Regions from separate parts of the Paenibacillus sp. DCT19 genome, predicted to be linked through region 1. Evidence: a T-box and tRNA genes for the amino acid it is inferred to sense, from the RefSeq annotation. Region 1 holds a T-box; the other regions hold tRNA genes.
The links. A T-box is a leader RNA that pairs with one kind of tRNA and senses whether it is charged. The one in region 1 lies ahead of tyrS (tyrosine--tRNA ligase), so its partner is inferred to be a tRNA-Tyr.

Region 1 (10,062 bases):
GGCATTGTCTGTACGGCTGCCGAGAGTGTTACGGGCAATATCATCGAATACGTCAATTATCCCTCACGAATTTTTGCTGTGGGTAGACTCGACAAAGCCTCAGAGGGCTTGATTTTATTAACCAATGATGGAGACATCGTTAACAAAATGATGCGCTCTGAGCATAATCACGAGAAGGAGTATACCGTAACTGTTGATAAGCCTCTAACCGCAGAGTTTATCCATGCCATGTCGGTGGGTGTGGAGATCTTAAATGTCGTTACGAAGCCTTGCGAGGTGTATCGCCAGGATGAATTTGTTTTTCGCATCATATTGACACAGGGGCTTAATTTGCAGATCCGCCGCATGTGCAAAGCACTGGGATACAGGGTGCTGAAGCTGGAGCGAGTACGTATTATGAATATTACGCTGGATCATCTGGAACGAGGCAAATGGAGACATTTAGAGCCAGCAGAACTGGACAAGCTATTTTCCCTGTTACAATGATCGACTAGTGGATTGCACAGCTACATGACTTGAACTGTCCACATGACCGGTACTTCTTTTTTCAGATAGATAAGATCCAACCAAGGTTAGCACAACCCCCAGCACGGTTACCCAAGTCAGCGCTTCATCTAGAATGAGTGCAGATGCAACGACTGTGATTACAGGAACAAGATAAATATAAATGCTCGTTTTCACGGCACCAAGTACCCGTACAGCTCGGTTCCAAGTGACAAAGCAGAGTGCAGAGGCTCCTATACCTAGAAACAGGAGATTGGCAAGATTGTTCATGTCGGCGAACCGCATCAGATTGAGATCAAAATCAAACATAAACAAGGTTGGCAGCATGAATACCAAGCCATAGAAGAAGACTTTGCGTGTTGCACCGATCATATGATAGGGTAAAGCGCCGATTTTGCGCATGATAACGGAATAGACTGCCCAGACCATAGGGGCGAGAAAGGCGAGAACATCTCCAATCGGATTCAGCTTCAGCACAAAACTGCCATTCAGGCTAATGAGTATGATGCCAGATAGTGCAATTGCGAACCCTAGCACAAAGGAGCGATTTAGACGCTCTCCATGAAGGAAAAAGTGTGCAAGCACAGCTGTGAAAAATGGAGCAATGCTGACAATGATCCCTACATTTGATGCAAGTGTGTATGTTAAGGCAATATTTTCGATGAGAAAATAAAGCGTTACCCCGCACAAACCTGCGGCTGCAAATAACATTTCTTCTGTTAATGAGACCAAGGGTATACGTTTGGAATACAGCAGCAACAAAACAACATATCCGATGACGAAACGAAAGAACAATATCTCCACAGGAGTGAAATCGATCAGCAGGAGTTTGGTAGAGACAAATGTTGTTCCCCAGATGAGTATTGTAAATAGAGCAAGTAGATGCCCAGTTGAGAGCTGACGTTCATGTGTCATCATATGCTATCTTTCGTAGCGCTGGCGTTAGCTTCATGATTGAAAATGCGTCTATACTGCCGGGGGTGAGCCCAATCAGTTTTTTGAAAAAATTCGTAAAGTGACTCTGGTCACTGAAGCCTGTCCGCGTAGCAACTTCAATGGGCAGTGCGCCTTGTTCAAGCAGCTTCTTGGCATGACTGATGCGAATTGTTTCCAGGTAGCGATAGGGTGATATTCCTTTTTGGGTCGTGAATAAACGTAGCAGGTGGTATTTGCTCAGACCCGTCATCTCGACAAACTGATCCAGCATAATCGGCTCCATATAATGGGCTTCCATGTACTCGCAGATACGTCTGATCTCGGTTGTGAGATCCTGTGACCCTAAGGGAGGCAGGGCATCTGCATAATCTCTTATCAATTGATCCAATAGCATTAACAATGCTTCTTCCTTATGAAAATCTGATTGACCTTCCAGGATCATCAAATGTAATTCATGTAACGACGTGCAGAGTTCACTCTGATACAGCACAGGTTCTGTAAACCGGGGAAGGTAGTCTTGTCCGGTAATTTCCTGCACATATTTTCTCATCACGTCAGGTTGGATATTGATGCATCGATAGTCTAGTGTTCTACCGTCTACCCCTTCACAGGCATGAGGATCCTGCGGATTGAAAATAATGACATCACCACTGTTCAGCATATATTCCTTGTTATTGCAGGCGAGATAGCGTTTGCCTTGCTCAATAAAACCAATGACGTAATAGTCATGAAAGTGATTCGGGAATTTCTGCATAATACCTTCGAACTGATAGGCTTCCAATTGTAGATCTGTATCATAAACGACGGTTCGGACTTCACGCGTCATATGGTGCACCTTCTTTCTAGTAAGTTATAGATAGTATAAATTGAGAAGAAGGAATTTTCTTGAATGATATTGCTGTTTGAATTACAATTTGAGCATCTTAGATTGTAATCGATTAACATCTAACATGCTATGCTTCAAGGCAAACAAAGGAGGAAAATAACGTGTTTGAACATTTAGTTATTTTTAATTTTAACGATCAGACTACATTACCTAAGCAACAGGAGTTTGTAGATCAATTATTAGCGCTAAAAGAGCAGATTCCAGGCATTGTTGAACTGACAGCAGGGATTAACCAGACGGAAGAGACAGACCGAATTCAAGGCTATACAATTGGTTTAAGAGTAACATTTGAAGATCAGCAGGCATTGCGCGCCTACGGTCCACATCCTGCTCATCAAGCATTTGTAGCATCCTTGAATGGATGGATTGAGAACGTCATCGTATCAGACTACCCGCTGTCCAATTAATTAATTAATTAAGATAAGCCAGAAACAGCTAATTTATGGTTTAGACTATGGATTCGCTGTTTTTGTGTTGTCGTTAGAAAAGTTGAATCGTTTACTTATTGATAATTGTGATTGGACGATAGTCAGGTTCATCTTTATACTATTTATCATAGTTAACAGCTCTGTATTTACGGGATAAGCATGCAAAATTAAACTAGATATGCTACAGTTTCTACAAGAACATGAGTGCCATGTTCACGATCAATGAATTTCATGCGACTACATAAATGAGCATTGTTTGGTTAGGCAACAATAATACAACAGGAACCTTGTTTTCAAGGAAAAGGAGTGTAGTGATATCATGCCAACAGCAAAGCTTGCGACAGGCTGGAATTTTGATAATAGTTATGCACGATTGCCACAGACGTTTTATACGAAGCAGGGAGCGGGACATGTGCAATCCCCCCATTTAATCATTTTTAATGATACAGTTTCGAGGAAGCTTGGTTTAAATACAGAAGAGCTGAAGAGTGATGAAGGAGCTGCGATTTTGGCGGGCAATCTCATACCCGAAGGAGCCGAGCCCTTAGCTCAAGCATATGCAGGTCATCAATTTGGTAATTTCAATATGCTGGGTGATGGACGAGCACTGCTCCTAGGTGAACAGATTACGCCTGACGGAGAACGCGTAGACATTCAGCTAAAAGGATCGGGCAGAACGCCATATTCACGCGGAGGAGATGGACGTGCGGCTGTTGGACCGATGGTTCGTGAATATATTATTAGTGAAGCGATGCATGCCTTAGGCATTCCAACAACGCGAATTCTATCTGTAGTATCAACAGGAGAGACGATTACTCGTGAAACGGAGCGACCAGGTGCGATCTTGACCCGTGTGGCTTCCAGTCATTTGCGTGTAGGTACATTCCAGTATGCTGCAAGGTGGGGAACGGTAGAGGAATTACGAGCACTGGCAGATTACACGCTGGAGCGTCACTATTCGTATATTAAGCTGGATGAGCATCGCTATCGCTCCCTGCTTGAGGAAGTAATCAAACGCCAGGCAACACTGGTGGCACAATGGCAACTGGTTGGTTTTATACATGGAGTCATGAACACGGATAATATGACGTTAAGCGGTGAGACGATCGATTATGGACCATGTGCTTTTATGGATGTATACAAACCTGGGACTGTGTTCAGCTCAATAGATACTCAGGGACGGTATGCCTATGGCAATCAGCCTTACATTGCAGGATGGAACCTAACGCGTTTAGCGGAGTCGCTATTGCCGTTATTACATGAGGATGAGGATCAGGCTGTGCAAATTGCCCAAGATGCCATCGCCCAATACTCCGATCTGTATCATCAAGCGTGGTTGTCTGGCATGAGAGCCAAACTTGGGTTGTTCAATGCGGAGCCGGAGGACGAAACATTGGTGAAGGATCTCTTGGAAACGCTGGAGCAGGCCGGAGCAGATTATACCAATACCTTCCTGGCTCTAACTTTTGATAAGACTCATCATTCTAATCTTGCTGACCTTGCTCAATTCAAGGAGTGGCATACACGCTGGCAGGCAAGATTGGAGAGACAGCCTCAATCTAGAGATGAAGTACAACAGCAGATGAGCAATCACAATCCAGCGGTCATTCCGCGGAATCATCGAGTGGAGGAAGCACTGGATCGTGCGGAAAATCACGGGGATCTTAGTTTGGTGGAAAAGTTAGTTCAGGTGCTGTCGAATCCATTCGACCATTCAATTGAACGTTCAGAGTACACCGAAGTCCCGGCCACATGTGACACATCCTATCGGACATTCTGCGGAACTTAAGCCTAACAATAAGACTTGAAAAATGATACCGTCGCACCATACCTAGCGATTATTCCGAAAATGAAAAAAATTAAGGCTGCCTAAGGGCAGCTTTTTTAATGGAATAGTGTACGAATGGAGGTTAAGATATAAAAAGTGAATCAATGTCTTTGATGAGCCTTGAATAATGGAGGGCAATCGTATATTAAATCGGCAGCCATAGGAGCGTGAACATGTCACATTTGCTGAACAAACAAGAAATTGCAGCTGCACTAACTGAACTACTCAATCGCACATCCTTGCCGCCAGAACAGGTAGCGCGTAGTGTTAATCGTTTATTTGAAGAGTTTAAATGGGAGGGTGTGCCTTATGTAGAGGTGGGCAAAACTGCTTATATGGTCACGATCTATGAGCGAGGAATGCCTATGTTGAAGAAGCGATTGAAGCAGACGGACGAAGTTCTATACTGGTTACTGGCAGATATTATTTTTACGATTGCGCATGTTGAACTGATGAAACGGCATGGAGTAGATAATGTACATACATATTTGAAATACACTGAAGCTATTTATGCAGAACTGAACGCGGATGTTCAGAAAGCTTTCCAACAGATTGGTGGAGTCTATCTACGTTGGCATGAGAGCGGTAAAAGGCAGGAGCTTGAACAGAGCTGAAGAGCATAAGCACTTATCTACTTGTGTAAAATATGGACGAGCGTTGTTTCCAAAGCACATTTGCAATGAAATATCTGGAAAATATTGTGGGTGAGTAACGATAGGATTGTAAAGCATGTAAGGTAGAAGTTACTTGGTCTTGCATTGGCTCTAAGGTTCCGCTATACTGGCTATAATCTAATACATGAACTACGATGATAGAGCGCAGTAGCGGCTTTGTCCCTGTTACAGAAAGTCAGGGGTTGATGGAACCTGATACATACAAGGGCTGCGAATTACACTCTGGAGTATCTTGGGTAATGCCAAGCGGGATGGCGAACGATATTTCGCCAAAAGCGGTACAGACAGGTTCGATTTCGAATGTCTGTGCAAGTTGGGTGGTACCACGGTTATGAATCGTCCCTATGTCAACAGATGACAAGGAGGCGATTTTTTTGTGTCCAAAAAAGCTGCCCAGATGTGTTTCTTGCTGACTCACGTAACTCATGAGCTGAGGATTATGATACTGGAGAAGGAGTTGTATATTCGTGAATATTATTGATGAATTAGAATGGCGCGAAGCCATTAATCAACAGACGGATGAGGAAGGACTGCGTGAACTGATTGGGTCGAAGTCGGTCTCCTTGTACTGTGGTGTCGATCCTACAGGAGACAGTATGCACATCGGGCATTTGATTCCTTTTATGATGCTCAAACGTTTCCAGCAGGCAGGACATCGTCCAGTCATTTTGATTGGCGGAGCGACAGGTACGATTGGTGATCCGAGTGGACGTCAGTCCGAGCGTTCTTTGCAGACGTTGGAACAGGTTCAAGACAATGTGAATGCATTAACAGCACAGTTGAAAAAGCTCTTTGTGACCGAAGGCGACAATCAGGTGCGCATGGTCAATAACTATGACTGGACACACCAGATCAATGTCATTGAATTTTTGCGTGACTACGGCAAGAACTTTAACCTGAATACGATGCTTGCAAAAGACGTCGTGGCGAGCAGACTCGAAGACGGAATTTCATTCACTGAATTTTCCTACCAGATTCTCCAATCCCTCGATTACCTGCACCTGTACAAGAATGAAGACGTACAATTGCAGATTGGCGGCTCGGATCAATGGGGTAACATCACGAGTGGTCTTGATCTCATTCGTAAAAAAGAAGGCTCTGAGGCTAAAGCGTACGGTCTGACGATTCCGCTTATGCTCAAAGCAGATGGCACCAAGTTCGGTAAATCAGCAGGTGGTTCCATTTGGCTGGATCCGAACAAAACAACACCATTTGAGTTCTACCAGTTCTGGGCGAACACGGATGATCGTGATGTTGTGAAATACTTGAAATACTTCACGTTCTTGAGCAAAGAGGAGATCGAGGCCTTGGCGCAAAAAGTAGAGACAGAGCCACATAAACGTGAAGCACAAAAAGCACTTGCTGAAGAAATGACGAGATTCGTTCATAGTGAGGAGATGCTGGAGCAGGCTAAACGGATTACAGCAGCCTTGTTCAGTGGAGATATTCGCTCGTTGACGGCAGATGAGATCGAGCAGGGCTTCAAAGAAATGCCTACCTTCGAAACGGAAGGCGAAGCCAAAAATATCGTTGACTGGTTGGTGGATCTTGGTCTAGAGCCATCGAAACGTCAAGCGCGTGAGGATATTACCAAAGGTGCTATCTCTTTGAACGGTGAGAAAGTAACAGAGCTTGAATTCAACGTTTCTGCAGAGCAAGCTATCGGTGGAAAGTTCATCATTATCCGTAAAGGGAAGAAGAACTACAGCCTGGTGAAATTGAAGTAAAAAGCGACATTAACACAAAACCGCCCCCTTTGATTAGATCAAAGGGGGGCGGTTTAATTCGTTGCTTTGAGCTCAATTAGTGTTGATTTACAATCGCTGTAATCTCTTCATCAAGATCCAGTCGCACATCTTCACGATAAGCTCGAATATTATATTCACTGTGGAGATAACGCAGAATTGCTTCAATCATGTTGGATTCAACCAAAAATTGACTTCGGCCTTGAATCCAGACTTCAGCGGAATATCCTGTATCTTCCTCCCAGCTCAATTCAACGTTAACATCAGTTGGTCGTACACCTTTACGTTCTGCCATGTGAAGGCAAATCGCATTCACAATTTCATCCATGCTCAGAACCATAGGGATTAGTACCGTCCGTTTCTGTTGCGGTCATCATCACGATCGTCACGACGATCATAACGTCCGTCTGCCGCTGGTTTACGGTTGGTGAGCTTTCTGAAGAGTGTCATTGCAAGCATAACAATCAACATAATAGCAGCTACGTTTACGAGCAATCCAAGGATATTACCCAGAGCTCCCATGCCGCCGAACAATCCACCGAACATCAATCCAGCCAAACCACCAAGCATCATGCCTTTCATGAATCCGCCGCCACCGCCGAAGAATCCACCACGGTTTGTTGCAGCTGCACCTGTACCTGAGTTATTGTTGCTGTTCGATTGACTTACATTGTTATTGGAATCCGATTTCTTAGGAGTATTGCTATAACTTTTCGTACCTGATTTGAAACCGCCGCCACGTCTTGCATCGGCTGAATCTGGGTTAACCACACCAACTGTTGCGAACAGTAATGTAAATGCCATGAACACCATCATAAGATGTTTAATACCGAATTTTTTCTTCATTGTAAAGATCGTAACCCCCCGATTAATGTTGTTGGATTTCTCCATAAAATACAGCCTTACTCAAGTAATACGGTGAACTCACGGAAACGTTTCAAATTTTTCTTAATTTTCCGAAATGACTGGGATCGGGTCTTGAATCGCCGCTTGACCATCTAGTAACTGGGTAACCCAATTACACCATTCAAGGCCAGTTTGAGCGTTCATTAAGCCTTTCTGCACGAGAATATAGCTCCCGAACTCTCGACTTCCCACACGCAAATTATCCTGAGGGATGCGAGATTTCAAATCTTCAAAATAACGTATTCGCTCGTTAAACCAGTTTTTACGCTCATTCAGGATGCGTCTCATGCTTCCGTCCTCTGCAATACCGACACACAATATGCGAAGATTGAATTCATCGCGTGTAACGGGCGCAGTAACGGGAGTGATCATCCATCCAAGCAGTTTTTCAATACCTTTGTCCGTAACTGCGTACATTTTTTGTCCGGTTTGTCAGACTGTTGCACCCAGCGGGAAGATAATAACTCTTCGTTTTCCATCTTGGACAGGAGGGGATAGATCTGACTATGCTTAGCCTGCCAGTGTGGCTGAATTTTCAGCATCAGATCATAACCTGAAGACTCCTCGCGGGTAAGCAGCCCGAGCAATCCGTAGGAAAGTATGTTCATGCACATGTCTCCTTAATATTAGGGCTGAGCCAGAGAAAACAATACAATTGTAATCTTTGACCGCTTTCATAAAAGTGTACACTGAAACTGTATGGTTTGACAACCTGACAGCTAAACTGCCTTAATTTAGACAAAAAAAGAGTGCGAACCTGGAAGGTTCGCACCCAAAAGCATATGAGAGAGATGTCTACACGCTATACCCATCAGCGACAAGGTCAAGTTTACCCGTATGTGGGTCAATTACCAAGCCGTGAACGGGTGCGTTAGGTGGAAGTAGTGGATGTTTCTTAATCACTTCCACAGTATGTTTTACCCCTTCTTCAACACTGTCAAACCCGCGCAGCCACTTGTTCAGGCGGATGCCAGAGTTTTCAAGTGTAGACAATACTTCCTCTGATACGCCGCGCTCGAGCATATGACCAATCATCGTTTCTGCATGAAGAGAAGCCATACCACATTCCTTATGACCAACTACAACAACTTCATCGGCTCCAAGCTCATAGAGAGCGACAAGAACACTACGCATAACACTACCAAAAGGTTGGGAAATGATCGCGCCTGCATTTTTGATGATCTTTACATCGCCATTTTTCAAGTTCATGGCTTTGGGCAGCAATTCAACCAACCGGGTATCCATACATGTGATGATAACCATTTTTTTGGTTGGGAACTTACCAGCCGTATACTTTTCGTATTCTTTTGACTCGACAAATGTTTTGTTGTGTTCCAGAATCTCTTGAATGTTGTTCATATCCATTGCCTCCTGTGATTAAATACGATGAGCACGGCCAATTACATTACGTGTAGCTTGTCCTAATCTAAGCCGTATTGCTTCAATCATTATACTACTAATACCGTCAGCATCTATCATTATGGCTTCATTAGGTTGTTCAAAAAGTCCGCTTTTGATTACATATGTATGCCTAGCGGCATGATTAGCATCGAATATGGAATTCACCCGAAATGTCCGTTGCTCACGTAGCTTGATCTACGCTCCGCTACTCCATTTCTAGCTTCATCCCATCTTCTCGGTACTGAAAACCAATCTTTTTGAACGAACACTTTAACAACCCTAATTCAATTTGCCTCTGTTAAAAGTTGATTATAGCCATTTCAAAAAGTATCATCAATAGGGAAAACTATTAAATTTCGAGAGGTGAGCGTAACAATGGATCAACAAACACTAGAACATTTAGAATCTTTTCGTCTTTTAGTTCGCAAAATCAAAAGTTATCATGAAGCCATTGGATTGCTTCACTGGGATTTGCGCACAGGTGCGCCTAAGAAAGGTGTTCCGACACGCTCCGAAACCCTTGGTATGTTGTCAACCGAAGCTTTCAAGCTGCAAACTTCTGTTGAAATGAAGTCATACCTCGATACATTGACTCAGCCTGACGTATTACAACAACTTGAGGATCTTGATCGCCGCCAAGTGGAAGATTGCAAAAAGGAATACGATCGCAGTCAGTCCGTTCCTCCGGAGAAAGTTCAAGCCTACACTGTGCTGACGGCAAAATCAGAAACGGCGTGGGAAGATGCCAAGCATA
Region 2 (10,062 bases), 2.7 Mb from region 1:
AAGATCCATTGTCAAAAGGGAAACAGCCCAGACCATCAGCTAAGGTCCCCAAGTGTGTGTTAAGTGGGAAAGGATGTGGAGTTGCACAGACAACCAGGATGTTGGCTTAGAAGCAGCCACCATTTAAAGAGTGCGTAATAGCTCACTGGTCGAGTGACTCTGCGCCGAAAATGTAACGGGGCTAAACACACCACCGAAGCTATGGCTTGATGCTTGCATCAGGGGTAGGGGAGCGTTGTATAAGGGTTGAAGGTGTACCGTAAGGAGCGCTGGACATTATACAAGTGAGAATGCCGGTATGAGTAACGAAAAGATCAGTGAGAATCTGATCCGCCGAAAGCCTAAGGGTTCCTGAGGAAGGCTCGTCCACTCAGGGTAAGTCGGGACCTAAGGCGAGGCCGAAAGGCGTAGTCGAAGGACAACAGGTCGAAATTCCTGTACCACCGTAAGCCGTTATGAGCAATGGGGGACGCAGTAGGGTAGTGACGCAGGCTGATGGATGCCTGTCCAAGCAGTGAGGCTGATGTGTAGGCAAATCCGCACATCGTAAGGCTGGGCTGTGATGGGGAGTGAAAATTACAGTAGCGAAGGTCATGATCTCACACTGCCAAGAAAAGCCTCTAGCCAGGTGATGGTGCCCGTACCGCAAACCGACACAGGTAGGCGAGAAGAGAATTCTAAGGCGCGCGGAAGAACTCTCGTTAAGGAACTCGGCAAAATGACCCCGTAACTTCGGGAGAAGGGGTGCCCCGGTAGTGTGAATAGCACGAGGGGGCCGCAGTGAAAAGGCCCAAGCGACTGTTTAGCAAAAACACAGGTCTGTGCGAAGCCGTAAGGCGAAGTATACGGGCTGACGCCTGCCCGGTGCTGGAAGGTTAAGGGGAGCGGTTAGGAGTAATCCGAAGCTGTGAACCGAAGCCCCAGTAAACGGCGGCCGTAACTATAACGGTCCTAAGGTAGCGAAATTCCTTGTCAGGTAAATTCTGACCCGCACGAATGGCGTAACGACTTGGGCGCTGTCTCAACGAGAGATCCGGTGAAATTTTAATACCTGTGAAGATGCAGGTTACCCGCGACAAGACGGAAAGACCCCATGGAGCTTTACTGCAGCTTGATATTGAATTTGGGTACGATCTGTACAGGATAGGTGGGAGCCTTTGAAGCCGGAGCGCCAGCTTCGGTGGAGGCACCGTTGGGATACCACCCTGATCGTATCTAGGTTCTAACCTGGTACCGTAATCCGGTGCGGGGACAGTGTCAGGTGGGCAGTTTGACTGGGGCGGTCGCCTCCTAAAGAGTAACGGAGGCGCCCAAAGGTTCCCTCAGAATGGTTGGAAATCATTCGAAGAGTGCAAAGGCATAAGGGAGCTTGACTGCGAGACCTACAAGTCGAGCAGGGACGAAAGTCGGGCTTAGTGATCCGGTGGTACCGCATGGAAGGGCCATCGCTCAACGGATAAAAGCTACCCTGGGGATAACAGGCTTATCTCCCCCAAGAGTCCACATCGACGGGGAGGTTTGGCACCTCGATGTCGGCTCATCGCATCCTGGGGCTGAAGTAGGTCCCAAGGGTTGGGCTGTTCGCCCATTAAAGCGGTACGCGAGCTGGGTTCAGAACGTCGTGAGACAGTTCGGTCCCTATCTGTCGTGGGCGTAGGAAATTTGAGAGGAGCTGTCCTTAGTACGAGAGGACCGGGATGGACGTACCGCTGGTGTACCAGTTGTTCCGCCAGGAGCACCGCTGGGTAGCTATGTACGGACGGGATAAGCGCTGAAAGCATCTAAGCGTGAAGCCCCCCTCAAGATGAGATTTCCCAGTATGTAAGACCCCTTGAAGACGACGAGGTAGATAGGCTGGGGGTGGAAGTGCAGTAATGCATGGAGCTGACCAGTACTAATCGGTCGAGGGCTTATCCAATTGCAAGTTCTAATCGCAGACTTTCGTTTCGAATCTAGTTTTCAGAGAACAACACTCTGGATGTATTATATTCCCTGATAGCTCAGTTGGTAGAGCACTCGACTGTTAATCGAGTTGTCACAGGTTCGAGCCCTGTTCGGGGAGCCATATGGAGAGGTGTCCGAGCTGGCCGAAGGAGCACGATTGGAAATCGTGTAGGCGTCACAAGCGTCTCGAGGGTTCGAATCCCTCTCTCTCCGCCAGATAATTTTTTTAGCAAGGCCCGTTGGTCAAGGGGTTAAGACACCTCCCTTTCACGGAGGTAACAGGGGTTCGAATCCCCTACGGGTCATTCTTTTCTTCAAAAAAAAGAAGTTGATTTTAATAGCGGTTTTATGTTAAGATCATAAATGTGTTATTCGGAGGCTTAGCTCAGCTGGGAGAGCATCTGCCTTACAAGCAGAGGGTCGGGGGTTCGATCCCCTCAGCCTCCACCATATATCTTTTATAACGACGCGGGGTGGAGCAGCCCGGTAGCTCGTCGGGCTCATAACCCGAAGGCCGCAGGTTCAAATCCTGCCCCCGCAATTATACTTTCTTACGAAAGTGATCTGGAACCGTGGTGTAGTTGGCCTAACATGCCTGCCTGTCACGCAGGAGATCGCGGGTTCGAATCCCGTCGGTTCCGCCATATTTTCCACATGAGGAAACTGTTCACTAGATCTGATATAAGGCACCGACGCCCAAGGTAAAGTGTAACATTTAAGTTTGAACTTTATTATGGCTCGGTAGCTCAGTCGGTAGAGCAGAGGACTGAAAATCCTCGTGTCGGCGGTTCGATTCCGTCCCGAGCCACCATTTATAACTTAATACGCCGGTGTAGCTCAACTGGTAGAGCAACTGACTTGTAATCAGTAGGTTGGGGGTTCAAGTCCTCTCGCCGGCACCACTTATGGAGGATTAGCGAAGTGGCCAAACGCATCAGACTGTAAATCTGCTCCCGTACGGGTTCGGTGGTTCGAATCCATCATCCTCCACCAGTTTTTAGGGGCATAGTTTAAAGGTAGAACAACGGTCTCCAAAACCGTTGGTGTGGGTTCAATTCCTGCTGCCCCTGCCAATTAATTTTAAAAGTATAGTATATATGGCGATCGTGGCGAAGTGGTTAACGCACCGGTTTGTGGATCCGGCATTCGGGGGTTCAATTCCCCTCGATCGCCCCTTTGTTTTGTCTATGGGGATTAGCCAAGCGGTAAGGCAACGGACTTTGACTCCGTCATGCATAGGTTCAAATCCTATATCCCCAGCCATTATGCGGAAGTGGCTCAGCGGTAGAGCATCGCCTTGCCAAGGCGAGGGTCGCGGGTTCGATTCCCGTCTTCCGCTCCAAATTAATACGGCGCCATAGCCAAGTGGTAAGGCACAGCTCTGCAAAAGCTTTATCCCCAGTTCGAATCTGGGTGGCGCCTCCAGTTATTTTCTCTATACGAAAAGAATATGTGCCGGCGTGGCGGAATGGCAGACGCGCTCGACTCAAAATCGAGTGGGAAACCGTGGAGGTTCGAGTCCTCTCGCCGGTATAACGTAGAACCCTATGGATTGCACTTGCAATTCATAGGGTTCTTTTTGTAAAGAGAGAATACTTAATGTTCAATGATGTGTAAGTTGAAACTATATCCGTTCAGTCATTTCTGTTGTCTGTATATTGACGTAATCTGGCATTGGGTATATTATAGATAAGTAAAGTCCTTAATCGACTTGAATGCTCTACTTATATTAACTAATAATGATGTGGGTACAAAGGAGTTATCATTGATATGCTGCTGCATCTAATTAAAGATATAATGACTCCTTTATATTTGTATTTGTATTCATATTTATATTTATTATAAAAAACATCTGAGCTATAAGTAGGAAAGATGAAGTTAATTCGAAAAGTTTAAATATCATCAAGTTTCTAAGCCGTAGAGTCTCTACGTGGTAAAGCCTCGAAGCCATACAATATCAACTTCATGATGTCATGAAATCATGAAATCATGTCTGAGTTATTTCCTTATATGAATCCTTGTACAAATATGAGTTAAATCAATGAAGTGGATCTAATAATCTGAATGAAGAAATGGAGTGTGTAGAGATGACAGAAGTGATACCAAGCAAAGAATTAGATATTCCCCAAGGATTATTTGATCTTTCTGTGTGGGAAGAGGCTTGGAAGAATAGACCGAGGAGTCCCAAATATAAAAAGCCAAGCGCCCCTTTTGATACAGCAGAAGCTTTTGAGAGATGGGCTAAAGAGTATCATCAGCAATCCTTTACAACAGAGGGAAAAGCACGTTCTGAGCGCATTATGGGATGGATCGAGAATCAAGGTGTAGATTTTGAAGGAATGTCGGTTTTAGATATTGGGGCAGCTTCTGGCATTTTCACAATCCCGTTCGCAGAGAAGGGTGCAACCGTAACAGCGGTCGAACCTTCTGAGCTACTCGTTTCCTTGATGAAGGAGACAATTCCAGCAGCTTTGACATCTAAGATTGAAATCGTGTGCGAGCGGTTTGAAGAAATATCTATTGAGCAGAAAGGGTGGAGGAAAAAGTATGATGTTGCTTTTGCTTCAATGTGTCCAGCAATGTCCGATTGGGAAACGATTGAGCAGGCCATTAATTCTGCCCGTAAGTATGTGTATATCAGTACGATGGCTGGACAACGGGAGCACACACTGATTGATGAACTAAGAACAGTGCTTCAAGTGCAGACCCCATTTAAACCAAGTGATATGGGATTCATTCAACAGTTGCTCTATCTGAAGGGGTACTCCTATACAACGCTAATTACCAAGGAAGTGAACACCGTTGAACTGCCTGTGGAAGAAGTTGTACAGAAGCTACCTGAATGGCTGAATACGTATAGTCTACCAACGGACGAACAATCCATTAGCCTGGCTGAGCAATACATTAGAAAGACATATGATAATGGAACAGTGACGTTCTTAAGAGGAGGACGGTTTGGTAAAATTCTGATTCAGTTGGAGCAGCCAAACATGAAGGTTCTCACAAACAAATAAAATAAGTATCTCATAATAACAATGATTGTTATTGAAGAATATCAAGTAAGTAATGTTAATGAGTGTTATTAAAATAAAAAGGAGCAGATGATCTGCTCCTTTGATCTGCTCCTTTTTGCTTTCATTTCCGACCCTTTCCGTCATCTCCGATCTCCAATAACGAACAGACGGTATACACGTATTGTGATGAGATAGATTAGATAGCCGCACCGAGTGTATCTCCTGACTGTCGCGTCGGTGTAATGATTTTGGCACCAATGCAAACTTATTTTCCTAATGAGCGGCTTTCCTGTACATAGCCAGCACGACGTTTACGTTCCCGGTATTGTCCAGGTGTGATACCCTCCCACTTACGGAAAGAACGAATAAAGTTCTGAGGGTTGTTATACCGGAGCCGAGCCGCAATATCCTTTACCGTTAAATCGGTCTCTTCTAACCACTTCTTCGCTATCGTAAATCGATGCTTGGTGAGGTACTCACTGAAGGAGCACCCTGTTTCCTTGCGAAATACACCACTTAGATAATTGGCATTATAGTGGAGAAGGGTAGCACACTCCTCTAATGTAAGATCTGTATCATAACTCTGCTGGATAAGAGCAATCATTTTCTCAGAAATATGTTGGTACTGCGCATACTGTCGTTCTTTGAGAATAGTTACAATTGGCATGATAATACGTTGAGTAAACCATTGTTCGACTTCAGCTGCAGACTGTAGTGTAAAGAGTTCTTTGAATATACTGCCCTGTCCGGTTGTAATCTGCCCGAGGGGTATGCCAACTTCCTGCATCATTAACAGAATACGTGTGAGCAATCGCATCAACATCAACTGATACTCTTCTGGTGTCGATTCCATATGAAATACATACTCAAGCAGCTGATGGAGCATAGAATTAGCTTCAGCGTCATCTACGGAATGCATCGCTTGAATTAATTCATACTCGAATGACTCCGGGTAAGCCAGCGACCAATGAGAAATATGAGTCTTAACTGTTTCATATGGGATAATAACGCCAGTTCCTAATTTGAGACGATGCTGGAGAGCCTCCATAGCCTCATTGTAAGCTTGATGGACTTCCAATAGGGTAGAATAAGGCTGACTGATGCCAATGCTTACCTGTAGACTGAGTAGATCTTCAACTCGCCTTTGCAGTTGCTCAGTTTGAGCATATAGTTGCTTCGTAAACTCATCTGGATCAGATTCATAGGTTCCAATGGCGGTTACAACCGTCTGCTCGATTAAGATCGGAAGCAGTTGCATCTCGGGCAAGATGGTCTCCTCTAGCATGTTTTGAATAGCAAACAGGAGCAGTTCCCGGTCTTGTGGGCTATATTTTGTATGATTCACAAGATCTGCTTGTATCGTTATAACGGAAATATGTTGCCATTGCTTGAGCTGAGAGGCATATCCTTGTTCATTCAAGATGTGTTGTAGCTTAATGGGTGGATATTTTCCCAGAAATATATTCATTAAGAAATGGCTACGTGACTGCATCACATAATGATTCAACTTGTGCTCAAGCTGAGAACGGGATGCGGATAATTGAGAGACCCCAGCTCTGATCTGTTCGAATTCATCCATGGAGAGCGCCGATTTCGCCCCTTGCAGTGAACCTGTAGCTGTTGCCGCTACTTGATCATGAATACCAATTTGAGAGAGAAGTCTACGAATAGGTGTGTGCATTCGCTTTGAACCTAGCCAGGAAAGCAGTAGAGAAAGAAGTAACATTCCCATACTGATATACATCGTGTGTAGTGCGACTTGAATATACTCACGGTTCAGGACATTCATTGGCGTAATCAGAATATAGCTCCATCCTTTTAATGGGGATTGGGCGTATACCATGGAATAGTGCTGATCTGACGTGCGCAGCTCACCGTAGGAGGAGGATGCTGGAAGCGAGGCAGGAGAGAGCTGCTCACTCAAGCTTACTCCATTGTCACTATAAATTAAGCCAGTCGCTGCTAAAGGCTTACCCATGTAGCTTGGGTCTGGATGTGCAATGATACGTTGTTCACGATTAATTATGATTAGTCCTGAAGTGGATGAACTCGCATCCACTGACTCAATAGGCGTCTGTAGTGAACACGCAGGTATTCCAGCAATAAGCGCCGAGTTTGTTGAATCATTTTTCGTTTGGATCGACCTAGCTAGTGCAATGTGATAATTACAGCCAGAACTCTTCATCCGCTCTTGGTTGTTAAAGACAGAGGACGGGACAAGTTGCCAACCTGATGTGAGCGTATTTGACAGTAAGTCTTTCATAGGTAGAGACAGTGGGAAATCTGTATTCAGATAAAGTCCTGCATGATCAATAAGCCAATCCTGAGTTTGGTTAACAAGTGTAATATCCATTAACGGCTCCCAGGATCTCATATGTTGAAACTCGGATTGCAATTTGTTCGCAATAGCCGGCTTTGGACTTAGTTGAGGTGTAGCCAGAGATTGTACAGTAAGTGGAGAGCGAGTTGCCTGATCCAACATATAACTTACCGTAGCCAGTTTGTGTTCTACGTTAGATTGCATTTGTGAAAGTAGCTGTTGATTCGCTTGAATACGATGTGACTCCATCTGATGCGAAGAATAGAGAAAAGCAGCAATGCCGGTTAAAAGAATGGGTAACGTGCTTAGCAGAATGCCATACACTATCATTTTATGTAAATAAGTTAAGGATCGCACAGGTCATCTCCTGACGTAAAGGGTGGTCATATTCCTATTTTAGTAAACGCTTACAATTAAAACAATCTAAATTTAGATTATATGGATAAAAAAGTAATATGTAATGAGGGTTGCGTTGGATATTTCACTTCTAGGGCTATTATGTAGAAACGCGAACTCATCATAAACGTAACTCAGAGGTAAGGACTGGTATCTGTAAATGGAAGGTCATGTAGGGCTCGAGTACAGGTAATAAAGGGATAAGGAGGCTTGGGCGAACCTTGTCAGATTAAGGTCTGATATAGGGATAGCCAAAGGTCGAAGATGATCCCCGACCTGAGTCTAGGATGAAAAACCGTCCACAGTCTGTTTTGAAAAGTCTCAAATTGCCCTAGAATAAGGACATAAGGTTAAACAAGAAACAAACGCACTCGGAAAGGGCGGTGGAAAACATAATGAGATGGAATAAAGGAAACGGCTGGGCGATTGTACTGATTGCGCTAGGCGCACTCATCCTCTTCGGAAAGTTAACACCTTTTCTAGGATACATGATGGGATATCTGATTCCCATTCTGATGATTGCACTGGGGTACTACGGAGTGAAGCGTGGTAACACAACGCTAGGATGGATCGTACTGATCATAGGTATCTTTGCACTGATCGGTAAGTTATCTTGGTTGCTGGGACCAATTATCGCAATCGGGTTGATTATCTTAGGGGTATCGATGCTAGGAAACAAACGCAACAGTCATCGCCGTTACTAAGATTTCACGATTATGAGAAGGAGGACAGAATATAATGAGTGTATTTCGTCGAATGCGGGATATTACCGTAGCTACGTTGAATGAACATTTGGAGCAAAGTCAGGATCCAGTCAAACTGATTGACCAGTTTCTGATCTCGACCCGCCAAGACATCGGTGAAGCTGAGAAGCTTCGTCATCAATATGCAAGTCACACCAGACAGATGAAACAGCAAGCTGATCAGGCAGCATCGATGGTACACAAACGTGAAGAACAGGCTTCAATGGCCTTAAAAGCTGGTGAGGAGCATCTGGCCAAACTTGCTCTCCAAGAAAAAATTCTGCATGAAGAAAAAATGGATCAGTACAACGAATTGTACGCCCAAAGTAATGCGGCATTACAGGAGCTTGATGAACAGATTGATCAGCTCAAAGTAGAATATCAAAATGTCTACAGTAAGCGCCAATATTACTACGCACGGATGCAAACCATCCAGTTACAACAACGAATGAATCAGAGAAGTCACTATAATAACGGACAGAATGTCCCACGTATGTTCAATCGACTGGATGATCAAGTCTCTGATCTTGAATATGAAGCACAAAGTTTACGGGACATACGCCGTATGGGTCAGGATGGCTCTGGATCAGCAGGAAGCATGTCTTCCGGAGCGCTGGATAAAGAGCTGGAAAGGCTAAAACAGAAGTTAAACAATGACAAAAAGGAGTAGTTAAAATGAGTAAATTATACCGCTCAACGCGTAATCGGATGCTGACAGGTTTGATCGGCGGCATCTCCGAGAATCTCGGACTCAGTACCACGCTGCTACGTCTCATCTTCTTCATCAGTATTTTCGCTACGGGAGGTACATCACTGCTCATCTACTTCATCGCTGCATTGGTGGTGCCGAAGGAACCCTACTACGCTGATCCATACGATCACGTAAGAGGACACAAGTAAACGAAAGGAGTAAGCACATGAGCAAATTATACCGCTCAACGCGTGACCGAATGTTAACCGGTTTGTGTGGCGGGATATCCGAATCCATTGGCATGGATTCCACACTACTTCGGATCATCTTCGTCATCAGTATCTTCGTAACTGGCGGCACGTCGTTGTTAATTTATTTCATTGCAGCACTGGTAGTCCCCAAAGAACCCTATCCGCCATATGATCCATACGGATACGGATCAGGTCCTGGCAGAGGATACAACAACTATGATCATCAGCCGCCAAGAGGCCCTTATCAAAACAACCCGAACCAATCAGGTCATGGAAGCTTCGGACCTGGCCCAGGGTATAACGGTAGACCGCAATCTGATCCACGTTCCTATGATAACAATGCCTACGGAGCTGGGGCACATCAAGAAAGTGATCTGGACTCCATGATGAAAGATATTGAGAAAAAAGCACTGAAAAAAGAAGTTGAAGAGCTTCGCCAAAAATTATCTCGTTACGAGAAGGGAGAAAAGTAAAATGGGAGTATTTAAACGGATTAAGGATATGACGAAAGCATCGGTTAATGATATGTTGGATAAAGTGGAAGACCCAATTGTAATGTTGAATCAGTATCTGCGTGATATGGAGGCTGAAATTCATGAGGCTGAGGTAACTGTTGCCAAACAAATGGCAAATGAGCGTCGCATGAAGCAACGTTTGGATGAAGCAGAGCGCACATCTGTACAACGTGAGTCTCAAGCTGAAG
Region 3 (10,062 bases), 2.6 Mb from region 1:
AGCACCACTTCACCATTGTTGACTGCCAGCGTCTCATCCACAGAACGATCATCGGTATAGATTCGTTGAATAGCGAAGCCTTGCTGAGGCTCTACACGGAAATAATATGTTTCCTCTAGCAATGACTCATCTGGCAGCGCATCTCGATCATGTTTGTGAGGCGGATAACTCGACCAGTGTCCATCCGGTGTAAAGACTTCCACGACAAGCAAACTGTCGGCTTCCTTCTGCTCTGGCAATATGTTATGGATCTGCCGTTCCAGATTACCATATCCCCGTGTCTCGACGCCTACATCCTCAGGTGCAATCAGACGTGCTGGATAACTTCCTTCACCAGGCGCTGCACATATAGCAATTTCAAGCTTGGTAAGTGCAGTAATCTGTACTTGATCCGAGCTTGGAACATACACGGAGTATGGAGGGATTTTCTCAAAAACGCTCATTCTGCGCCCAATATTCTCCCACGTGTTCTTCTGTGTACGCACATTCGCAAGTCCGCTAAGAAGAACGATACAGAGCTCCTGATCCTCGCTCTCACGCCCCCACGTCTGATTCTCCTCCAGTTGTACCACCTGAAATCCTACGTATTCCCAGCCGGCCGACTCTGGCGTAACGGTTAACAGTGTTCCATCCTCTGCTGGATTGAATTCGGGTTTCACTATGCGTTCTGACATGCGGTTACCGACTCCTCTCGAATTGCAATTTTAGAACAAAAGTGTGATAGCGGTTAACTTGTTAATTAAGATTGAACAGCCGTCTGCGAATCCACCAATACACTCGGTACCTCAAGAAGTTTGACGGGTCTTCCCTGTTGGAGTGACATCCGAGCCGCATATGCAATCCGTTCTGCTTGAACCGCATCATGACCATCCACGATCACAGGTATATCCTTCAGGATAGCCTCTATAAACAGTGCGGTTTCTTGTACATACGCTTCGTTGTAACGTTCAAGGAAAAAGTGAAGTGGTTTGTCCCGTAGCAATCCCGTAGCTGTGCTAAGCTCTACCGTATTCGGATGATCATTGGCAGCCGCAGTGCTACCCTTCGATCCAAACACTTCCACACGCTGATCGTATCCGTAAACCGCTCGGCGGCTGTTATCTATAACACCAATGGCTCCATTGGCAAAATTCATCGTAACAATCGCGGTATCCACATCTCCATATTCAGCAAATACAGGATCCACCAGCACATTGCCTTGTGCATACACTTCCTCTACTTCACTGCCTGAGAGATAACGAGCCATATCAAAATCATGAATCATCATATCCATGAAAATCCCACCTGATACCCGGATATATTCCGCAGGAGGCGGGCTAGGGTCACGAGAGGTAATCTTGATAATATGTGGCTCTCCGATGGAGCCATCCTGTACATGTGCGCGCACCTGTCTGAAATTATGATCAAAGCGTCGATTGAATCCGATCTGTAGCTTCACTCCTGCCTGCTGTACAGCCGCTACGGCTGCCTCTGTCTGATGAAGATCCATACTCACAGGTTTTTCACAGAAAATATGCTTACCTGCTTGCGCTGCTAATTCAATAAGTGGCACATGAGTATCTGTTGAGGAACAGATCAACACAGCATCTACGTCAGGGTGTTCAATAAGCTCTGTACTGTCCGTTGTTACCACAGAGATACCGCGCATCCCTGCCCAAGCTTCAAGCTCTGGTCCCGCAAATAGATCACTTATGCCTACGATCTCCACATGAGGATTGCGCAACAAATTGTCGGCATGAATTTTACCAATTCGTCCTGCGCCAATAATACCCACTCTTACCTTGTCCTTGCCCATCCCGCTACCTCCCTGTATGCATATCAAGTCTTCCAAGACTTACTTAGGCTGTATTGTGATCAGACGATCACCCGTTGTTTACCAACGAGCCGTGACCATCTTTTTGCGCGTGTAAAACTCTACACCGTCTGACCCGTTGGCATGAAGATCCCCATAGAATGATTTCTTCCAGCCGGAAAATGGGAAGAACGCCATCGGCGCTGGCACGCCTAGGTTAATGCCGAGCATACCCGCATCAATTGTTTCACGGAATTGCCGCATGTGAGCTCCGCTACGTGTGAACAAGCACGCGCCATTAGCAAAATCAGAACGGTTTGCCAGCTCCACCGCTTCCTCAAGCGTCTCCACTCTTGCCACAGCGAGAACCGGAGCGAAAATTTCATCCTTCCAGATTTTCATCGTACTATCTACTTGATCGAATACGGTTGGCCCTACAAAGTAGCCTGCTTCCCCGCTTGCCTTATCCTTACGTCCGTCTCGAATCAATGCCGCTCCTTCTTGCTCTCCAGCCTCAATATACCCCAGTGTACGTTCCTTGTGTCCAGCGCGAATGACTGGGCCTAGGAACACTCCCTCATCCAGGCCATTACCAATGGTAATCCGATCTGCAGCTTCCACCAGCTTCTGTACAAGTGCGTCTGCAACATCGCCTACAGCCACCACCACTGAACATGCCATACAGCGCTCTCCTGCGGAGCCAAACGCCGCGCTAGTAATCTCTTTCACTGTGAGGTCAAGGTCAGCATCTGGCATAACGATAGAGTGGTTTTTAGCACCAGCTAGCGCCTGCACCCGTTTGCCATGAGCGGAAGCCGTTTTATAGATATATTCAGCCACAGGCTGTGATCCGACAAAAGAGATCGCTTGAATCTGCTTATGTTCAAGCAATCCGTTCACGACATCATGTGCACCGTGAACGATATTAAGCACACCATCCGGCAGTCCCGCTTCCTTGAATAGCTCTGCCAAGCGTCCTGCCAGCAGAGGTGTACGCTCTGATGGCTTCAGGACAAATGTGTTTCCGCAGGCAATGGCCAGTGGGAACATCCAGCACGGTACCATCATCGGGAAGTTGAACGGGGTAATTCCCCAATTACGCCTACTGGGTACCGATACATGCCTGATTCCAGCCCTGTGGCGATGTCAGGTAATTGTTTGCCCATCATCAGATTCGGGGCACCTGCTGCGAATTCCACGCATTCGATACCACGCAGAACTTCGCCGTAGGCCTCTGCGTAACTCTTACCATTTTCTAGCGTCACCAGCCTTGCGAGCTCTTCCCAATGTTCTACGAGTAACTGCTGATAACGGAACAAAATCCGTGCACGGCGTGGCACCGGGGTAACACTCCAGGATCGGAATGCCTCACGTGCTGTTTCAACAGCCTGGTCTACATCCGCCCGCTCAGAGAGCGGCACATAAGCGATGATTTCTTCCGTAGCCGGATTCACAACAGGCTCTGTACGGGTAGATGTTGGGGTCACCCAAGTACCCCCGATCCAGTTTTGTACCATTGTCACATTTGTCGATGTCTCCGATGTTCCTTTTGCCATAGTCTAGTCCCCCTTCGTATATACGTGCCCCATGAAATAACCTGTACTTGAAATAGCAGTAGCGAAAATATTCCGTTAAACGATATAGGTTTAACTAAAGAAGGTTTAGTTGAACTGATATAGTAGTTAATTAGTAAATTAGTATACGATCCTCGGTAAACGTATCTGCATGTCTGAGTAATGATGCGATCCAACGATCACACTGTGATTTCGCCTCGGTTGCAGCGTTCGATATATTCATTCACCTGCTCCACCGTAGGCATTGCATCCGAACAACTGTGACTGGAGATGACGATGCTGGCTGCTGCAGCACCATACCCCATACTGCGTCCAATCGTCCATCCTTGCATCAGACCATATAGGAATCCGGCTGCGTAAGAATCTCCGGCTCCAAATGTTTTGACAACACGAGCTGGATAACTATCCGCACGGTGGGATAGTCCTTCTCTTGTATACGCAATGGAACCTTCCTTGCCGTGCTTGATCACTACGATTTTGGCATCAAAGTCGAACCATTTCTGAGCTGTCACCTGATCGTTATGCTCGGGGTTATAATCGAACGTTTCCATCATATCGAACTCTTCGCGAGTCCCTAGAATGATGTCACACTTCTCCGCTGCCAGATTGTAATAGACCGCTGTTTCTTCTGCCGAAGACCACGTATACGGACGGTAATCTAGATCAAACACAATGACAGTCCCATGTCTCTTCGCATAAGTTAGTGCCTGCAACACCGCTTCACGCGAAGGACTCTGAGCTAGAGCCGTACCAGAAATCAGGAGCACGCTAGAATCTGCAATGAGTTGCTCCTGCACCTCGCGCGGCTGCAACTTCAGATCAGCTACGTTATCCCGGTACATCAGAATACTGCAATCGGTCGGGCTTTTGATCTCTGTAAACGCAAGTCCTGTAACTGCCCCCGTATCATCCGATACGACATTGGAGGTGTCGATGGTGTTCTGCTCCAGATAACTTTGGATGAAGCGTCCCATCTGATCGTCTGCAATCTTGCCAATAAACGCTGTCTTCATGCCAAGCCTTGACATACCAATCGTAATATTGGCGGGAGAGCCGCCTACATATTTCGTAAACGTCATCGTTTCTTCCATAGGGCGGTTGATCTCGTTGGCATTAAGATCGATGCATAATCGGCCAATCGCAGTGAAGTCTAGCTTTCTGGATACCGGAAAGGATACGTAGGTCATTACCGTTGAACCCCTTTCTAAGGGAGATATTTATTAAAATAATTAGGTCATTAATCTATTTCTATTGGGAATGCATTGCCCTTCATTGTTAAATCCTCTGAAGAAGGTTTTTTTATGGCTCGGCGGGTCACTTGGAATCCATTAAATGCCTCTGTAGAGCTAGCGCTATTGACTCTGGTGAAAGTCTAAATACCTCTGCTGACTCCATATCGCTCGGCTAGTATCTTCATTTATTGCCAAACCAGTTCGTGGACTACCCGATTAGTGATTCCATGTATTGCAAAGAGCGTTTCGCATACTCATAAGGATTATGAATGGCTGGGTCTTGTTCCCCTTCGAGCATCGCCCAACCGTCGTATCCTCCTATGATCAATTCCTGAAGAATTGGTGCAAAATCAATACATCCGTCACCCGGTACAGTAAACACGCCTCTACGAATACAACCTACAAAATCAGATTGTGCCTCTCTAGCCTCATCAAGCACATGTGGACGAATATCCTTCAAGTGGATATAAGCTATCCGGTCATAATGTTTACGGAGCACCGTAAGTGGATCTGCACCACCGTAATAAGCATGACCCGTATCATACAGGAGGTACACCAGTGAAGGGTCGGTGAGCTCCATAAGCCTATCAATCTCATCTGGCTGCTCTACCACAGTGCCTCCATGATGGTGATATGTGAGCTTGAGCCCATACTCTTGAGCAATAGCTCCCGCTGCATTCAAGCCATCTGCAAATGTATGCCATTCCGATTCGCTCAATCTTAATACTTCTTTTTCATGTGGTGTGCGCCGTGGATCAAAATGCAGCGAACCACCGACCTCTGCTGTACTAATCACCTTACTACCCATCGACTGTAAAAATTCCGCATGTTTACGGTAACTGTCTAGCTCGGACACACGGTATGCTGGGTCTGACAGCAACACGGATTTCCATTGGGATACAAGACGGATGTTTCGTTTGTTCAATTCCTCCCTTAGCGTGGCAGGATCGGTTGGATATTTACGTCCCATCTCTGTACCTGTTAACCCGAGACGCTGAATGTCATCTAGAATCTGCTCACAGGTTGTGGCATCGCCATGTTCCTTCACATCCTCGCCAACCCAATTAATCGGATGAATCCCGAGCTGAAATGGCAACTTACTCATTGCTTCACATCTCCTTTGTCGTTCAACCTTTAAGTTCGTATTGTGAACAGTCCTGATTTAAATGAGTCTTGCCTTGGTTCGATTGGTTTGCATTGCCTGGTGAGCATGAATTACCTTTTCTTCTGCAGAGACCTCCGGTACACCCACATTCCACCATGACTCGTACCCACCCGCGTTGGTTCCGGGCACGACTGAGATCTCGATGAGTGTAGTCACTTTCTCGTTTCGAGCATCCTTGAGCGCCTGCTCCAACTGCTCTGCTGTCTCTGCCTTGTAAGCTTTGGCTCCCATACTCTTGGCATGGGCAACAAAATCCATCTGCATATAATCACCAGAGAGTCTTCCACTCTCCGAATCCCTGTAGCGGAACTCGTTACCAAACCCGTCGCTTCCGTGCTCACGCTGTAAGTTATGGATGCACTGGAATCCGTTGTTGTTAAATAATAAAATGGTGAACTTCTTCTGTTCCTGTAAGCTGGTCACCAGCTCCGAATGCAGCATCAGATAACTTCCATCGCCTACCATGGCGTATACCTCACGATCAGGCTCAGCAAGCGCAGCTCCGAATGCACCGCTTACCTCATAGCCCATACACGAGAATCCATACTCCATGTGATATGTCTTCGGTTCAGCCGCACGCCACAGACGATGCAGATCTCCTGGTAAACTACCTGCTGCACACACGATAACGGAAGATGGATCAATCGTTTGATTAATAACACCAACCGCAGTAGTCTGTGCCAGACCATCTGCATGTTCTAGACTGTACAGCCGATCTACTTCTGTAATCCATTCATCCCGCAAATCAGCAACTTCAGTTGCACCATATTCGGTTTGGTATTGCTGCTCCTGCAATGCCTTCTGCAGAGCCTGTAGACCTTCCCGTGCATCTGCTAAAATGGCTTCTCCACCTAATTTAGCGGCATCCATGCTGTTAAGATTAATATTGATAAAGGCAGCTTCCGGATGCTGAAAAGCAGAGCGAGACGCCGTCGTAAAATCGGAGAACCGTGTGCCTACGCCGATTACAACGTCCGCTTCCCTTGCAAGCCTATTAGCTGCTAAGGAGCCAGTAACCCCAATTGCACCCACATTGAGCGGGTGGTTCCACGGCATAGCACTTTTACCAGCCTGTGTCTCGGCAACAGGAATACCAAACTTCTCGGCGAACTCCGCTAATTGTGCGGATGCCTCAGAGTACAATACACCGCCACCTGCAACGAGCAGTGGCTTCTTCCCACGGGCAATCTGTTTCGTTGCCCGTTCCAGTGCTGCAAGAACTGGAGGACGGCGATCCAAGTAGTGTACTTTGCGAGCAAAGAACGATTCTGGATAATCGTATGCTTCTGCCTGAACATCCTGCGGCAGTGCCAATGTTACCGCGCCTGTCTCTGCTGGGTCAGTTAACACCCGCATGGCCTGTGTAGCTGCAATCATTAATTGCTCTGGGCGAACGATCCGATCCCAATACTTGCTGACAGCCTTGAAGGAATCAGTTGCTGAAATTGTATAGTCACTACTTACCTCCAGTTGCTGTAGCACTGGATCAGGCTCTCGCGTCGCAAAATTATCACCGGGAAGCAGTAGAACAGGAATACGATTAACTGTTGCGGTGGCAGCCGCTGTAATCATATTCAGCGCACCAGGCCCAATCGAGGTTGTGCAGGCATAGATTTGTTTGCGGTTCTTCTGTTTGGCATAAGCAGTTGCTGTATGCACCATGCCTTGTTCATTTTTCCTTGCATATACCGCAACGTACCCGGGCTACGCTCTAATGCTTCTCCAATGCCAGTCACATTCCCGTGTCCAAAAATACCGATGACACCTTTTATAAATTTGGTCTCTACACCATCTACCGAAATATATTGTTGATCTAAATATCGAAGTAATGCCTGAGCCATCGTCAGTCGAATTGTTCCCATTCGTTAATTATCTCCCTTCCCTTTACAGGTTAAGCGCTTAATCTACGTTAAGTTTAAGCGCCTTACCTCTAAAGGTTAAGCGCTTAATTCACATGGTAATACAGCTTGCTGAATTAGGCAAGACATTTTTGTAAGCGTTTTATATTCATTGTTTAAAATAATTAGGTAATGGATGTGCGTTGAATATCGCTTCTTTTGGCATAGATAATGTTATTACGTTCGTTGGAGTGTAAAAAAAGCAAAAAAGATATGGCATATACCATATCTTTTTTGCTTTTCTATTGAAGCGGGTGATGGGAATCGAACCCACGCTATTAGCTTGGAAGGCTAAAGTTCTACCATTGAACTACACCCGCATACGATAAGATCGGGATGACACGATTTGAACATGCGACCCCCTGGTCCCAAACCAGGTGCTCTACCAAGCTGAGCTACATCCCGTTATGTATACCGGCGAGAGGACTCGAACCTCCACGGTTTCCCACTCGATTTTGAGTCGAGCGCGTCTGCCATTCCGCCACGCCGGCATATGAAGTTATAATGGCGCGCCCTGAGAGATTCGAACTCCCGGCCTTTTGATTCGTAGTCAAACGCTCTATCCAGCTGAGCTAAGGGCGCAAATATAAGCGGAAGACGGGAATCGAACCCGCGACCCTCGCCTTGGCAAGGCGATGCTCTACCGCTGAGCCACTTCCGCAAATAAAGGATGCGCGTGGAGGGACTTGAACCCCCACGTCAAAGACGCTAGATCCTAAGTCTAGTGCGTCTGCCAATTCCGCCACACGCGCATATAATGGTGAGTCATGAAGGGCTCGAACCTTCGACACCCTGATTAAAAGTCAGGTGCTCTACCAACTGAGCTAATGACTCATAAAAACTGGTGGAGGATGATGGATTCGAACCACCGAACCCGTACGGGAGCAGATTTACAGTCTGATGCGTTTGGCCGCTTCGCTAATCCTCCAGGATTACATGGTGGCTCGGGACGGAATCGAACCGCCGACACGAGGATTTTCAGTCCTCTGCTCTACCGACTGAGCTACCGAGCCTTATTTGGTTAAGAATTAATGGCGGAACCGACGGGATTCGAACCCGCGATCTCCTGCGTGACAGGCAGGCATGTTAGGCCAACTACACCACGGTTCCAGGCATTAATGGTGCCGGCGAGAGGACTTGAACCCCCAACCTACTGATTACAAGTCAGTTGCTCTACCAGTTGAGCTACACCGGCGTATATGGTGGAGGCTGAGGGGATCGAACCCCCGACCCTCTGCTTGTAAGGCAGATGCTCTCCCAGCTGAGCTAAGCCTCCATATTGGGATTCTCATCCCTCATTAAAACATTAGGTATTGCTATGACCCGTAGGGGATTCGAACCCCTGTTACCTCCGTGAAAGGGAGGTGTCTTAACCCCTTGACCAACGGGCCTTAATGGCTCCCCGAACAGGGCTCGAACCTGTGACAACTCGATTAACAGTCGAGTGCTCTACCAACTGAGCTATCAGGGAATGGTGGAGCCAAGCGGGATCGAACCGCTGACCTCCTGCTTGCAAGGCAGGCGCTCTCCCAGCTGAGCTATGGCCCCATTCTTCGGTACTACTATTATATTTATGGTGGGCCCTGGTGGACTCGAACCACCGGCCTCACCCTTATCAGAGGTGCGCTCTAACCAACTGAGCTAAGGGCCCGTATAGACATTCGAAAAAAAATACCCCTAAGGGTTTTCGCTTGGCGGCGTCCTACTCTCCCAGGACCCTGCGGTCCAAGTACCATCGGCGCTAGAGGGCTTAACGGTCGTGTTCGGGATGGGTACGTGTGGAACCCCTCCGCCATCGCCACCAAACGCGTAGCTTACATCTCAGAGTATTGTTCTCTGAAAACTAGATTCGAAACGAAAGTCTGCGATTTAAAACGTGCTAATTGGATAAGCCCTCGACCGATTAGTACTGGTCAGCTCCATGCATTACTGCACTTCCACCCCCAGCCTATCTACCTCGTCGTCTTCAAGGGGTCTTACATACTGGGAAATCTCATCTTGAGGGGGCTTCACGCTTAGATGCTTTCAGCGCTTATCCCGTCCGTACATAGCTACCCAGCGGTGCTCCTGGCGGAACAACTGGTACACCAGCGGTACGTCCATCCCGGTCCTCTCGTACTAAGGACAGCTCCTCTCAAATTTCCTACGCCCACGACAGATAGGGACCGAACTGTCTCACGACGTTCTGAACCCAGCTCGCGTACCGCTTTAATGGGCGAACAGCCCAACCCTTGGGACCTACTTCAGCCCCAGGATGCGATGAGCCGACATCGAGGTGCCAAACCTCCCCGTCGATGTGGACTCTTGGGGAGATAAGCCTGTTATCCCAGGGTAGCTTTTATCCGTTGAGCGATGGCCCTTCCATGCGGTACCACCGGATCACTAAGCCCGACTTTCGTCC

Region 2: it encodes a tRNA-Tyr, which carries the amino acid that the T-box ahead of tyrS (tyrosine--tRNA ligase) is inferred to sense. The anticodon was not compared.
Region 3: it encodes a tRNA-Tyr, which carries the amino acid that the T-box ahead of tyrS (tyrosine--tRNA ligase) is inferred to sense. The anticodon was not compared.

What each region holds. Positions count from the first base shown of each region.
Region 1 is NZ_CP029639.1:2,869,275-2,879,336, forward strand. Features, by position in the region: gene DMB88_RS13060 (pseudouridine synthase) at 1-486, shown strand, start outside; gene DMB88_RS13065 (DMT family transporter) at 478-1,419, opposite strand; partial or broken gene DMB88_RS13070 (AraC family ligand binding domain-containing protein) at 1,419-2,266, opposite strand; gene DMB88_RS13075 (Dabb family protein) at 2,428-2,733, shown strand; gene DMB88_RS13080 (protein adenylyltransferase SelO) at 3,074-4,543, shown strand; gene DMB88_RS13085 (Imm63 family immunity protein) at 4,756-5,196, shown strand; T-box leader at 5,382-5,603, shown strand; gene tyrS (tyrosine--tRNA ligase) at 5,724-6,983, shown strand; gene DMB88_RS13095 (YxcD family protein) at 7,060-7,341, opposite strand; gene DMB88_RS13100 (hypothetical protein) at 7,347-7,847, opposite strand; partial or broken gene DMB88_RS13105 (PadR family transcriptional regulator) at 7,950-8,515, opposite strand; gene DMB88_RS13110 (beta-class carbonic anhydrase) at 8,703-9,266, opposite strand; gene DMB88_RS13115 (carboxypeptidase M32) at 9,684-10,062, shown strand, end outside.
Region 2 is NZ_CP029639.1:5,526,943-5,537,004, reverse strand. Features, by position in the region: rRNA gene DMB88_RS25265 (23S ribosomal RNA) at 1-1,918, shown strand, start outside; tRNA gene DMB88_RS25260 (tRNA-Asn) at 1,990-2,065, shown strand; tRNA gene DMB88_RS25255 (tRNA-Ser) at 2,069-2,160, shown strand; tRNA gene DMB88_RS25250 (tRNA-Glu) at 2,178-2,249, shown strand; tRNA gene DMB88_RS25245 (tRNA-Val) at 2,319-2,394, shown strand; tRNA gene DMB88_RS25240 (tRNA-Met) at 2,412-2,485, shown strand; tRNA gene DMB88_RS25235 (tRNA-Asp) at 2,511-2,588, shown strand; tRNA gene DMB88_RS25230 (tRNA-Phe) at 2,680-2,755, shown strand; tRNA gene DMB88_RS25225 (tRNA-Thr) at 2,771-2,846, shown strand; tRNA gene DMB88_RS25220 (tRNA-Tyr) at 2,852-2,937, shown strand; tRNA gene DMB88_RS25215 (tRNA-Trp) at 2,944-3,017, shown strand; tRNA gene DMB88_RS25210 (tRNA-His) at 3,045-3,117, shown strand; tRNA gene DMB88_RS25205 (tRNA-Gln) at 3,133-3,207, shown strand; tRNA gene DMB88_RS25200 (tRNA-Gly) at 3,212-3,286, shown strand; tRNA gene DMB88_RS25195 (tRNA-Cys) at 3,296-3,369, shown strand; tRNA gene DMB88_RS25190 (tRNA-Leu) at 3,399-3,477, shown strand; gene DMB88_RS25185 (class I SAM-dependent methyltransferase) at 4,032-4,958, shown strand; gene DMB88_RS25180 (helix-turn-helix domain-containing protein) at 5,224-7,635, opposite strand; gene DMB88_RS25175 (LiaF transmembrane domain-containing protein) at 8,070-8,378, shown strand; gene DMB88_RS25170 (PspA/IM30 family protein) at 8,413-9,087, shown strand; gene DMB88_RS25165 (PspC domain-containing protein) at 9,093-9,317, shown strand; gene DMB88_RS25160 (PspC domain-containing protein) at 9,335-9,832, shown strand; gene DMB88_RS25155 (PspA/IM30 family protein) at 9,834-10,062, shown strand, end outside.
Region 3 is NZ_CP029639.1:315,041-325,102, reverse strand. Features, by position in the region: gene iolB (5-deoxy-glucuronate isomerase) at 1-674, opposite strand, end outside; gene iolG (inositol 2-dehydrogenase) at 740-1,795, opposite strand; partial or broken gene DMB88_RS01445 (CoA-acylating methylmalonate-semialdehyde dehydrogenase) at 1,874-3,348, opposite strand; gene iolC (5-dehydro-2-deoxygluconokinase) at 3,546-4,553, opposite strand; gene iolE (myo-inosose-2 dehydratase) at 4,807-5,703, opposite strand; partial or broken gene iolD (3D-(3,5/4)-trihydroxycyclohexane-1,2-dione acylhydrolase (decyclizing)) at 5,761-7,625, opposite strand; tRNA gene DMB88_RS01425 (tRNA-Gly) at 7,911-7,981, opposite strand; tRNA gene DMB88_RS01420 (tRNA-Pro) at 7,993-8,066, opposite strand; tRNA gene DMB88_RS01415 (tRNA-Leu) at 8,074-8,152, opposite strand; tRNA gene DMB88_RS01410 (tRNA-Arg) at 8,167-8,243, opposite strand; tRNA gene DMB88_RS01405 (tRNA-Gly) at 8,251-8,322, opposite strand; tRNA gene DMB88_RS01400 (tRNA-Leu) at 8,333-8,413, opposite strand; tRNA gene DMB88_RS01395 (tRNA-Lys) at 8,420-8,495, opposite strand; tRNA gene DMB88_RS01390 (tRNA-Tyr) at 8,504-8,589, opposite strand; tRNA gene DMB88_RS01385 (tRNA-Phe) at 8,599-8,674, opposite strand; tRNA gene DMB88_RS01380 (tRNA-Asp) at 8,694-8,771, opposite strand; tRNA gene DMB88_RS01375 (tRNA-Thr) at 8,781-8,856, opposite strand; tRNA gene DMB88_RS01370 (tRNA-Val) at 8,862-8,937, opposite strand; tRNA gene DMB88_RS01365 (tRNA-Glu) at 8,981-9,052, opposite strand; tRNA gene DMB88_RS01360 (tRNA-Asn) at 9,057-9,132, opposite strand; tRNA gene DMB88_RS01355 (tRNA-Ala) at 9,134-9,209, opposite strand; tRNA gene DMB88_RS01350 (tRNA-Ile) at 9,236-9,312, opposite strand; rRNA gene rrf (5S ribosomal RNA) at 9,351-9,467, opposite strand; rRNA gene DMB88_RS01340 (23S ribosomal RNA) at 9,545-10,062, opposite strand, start outside.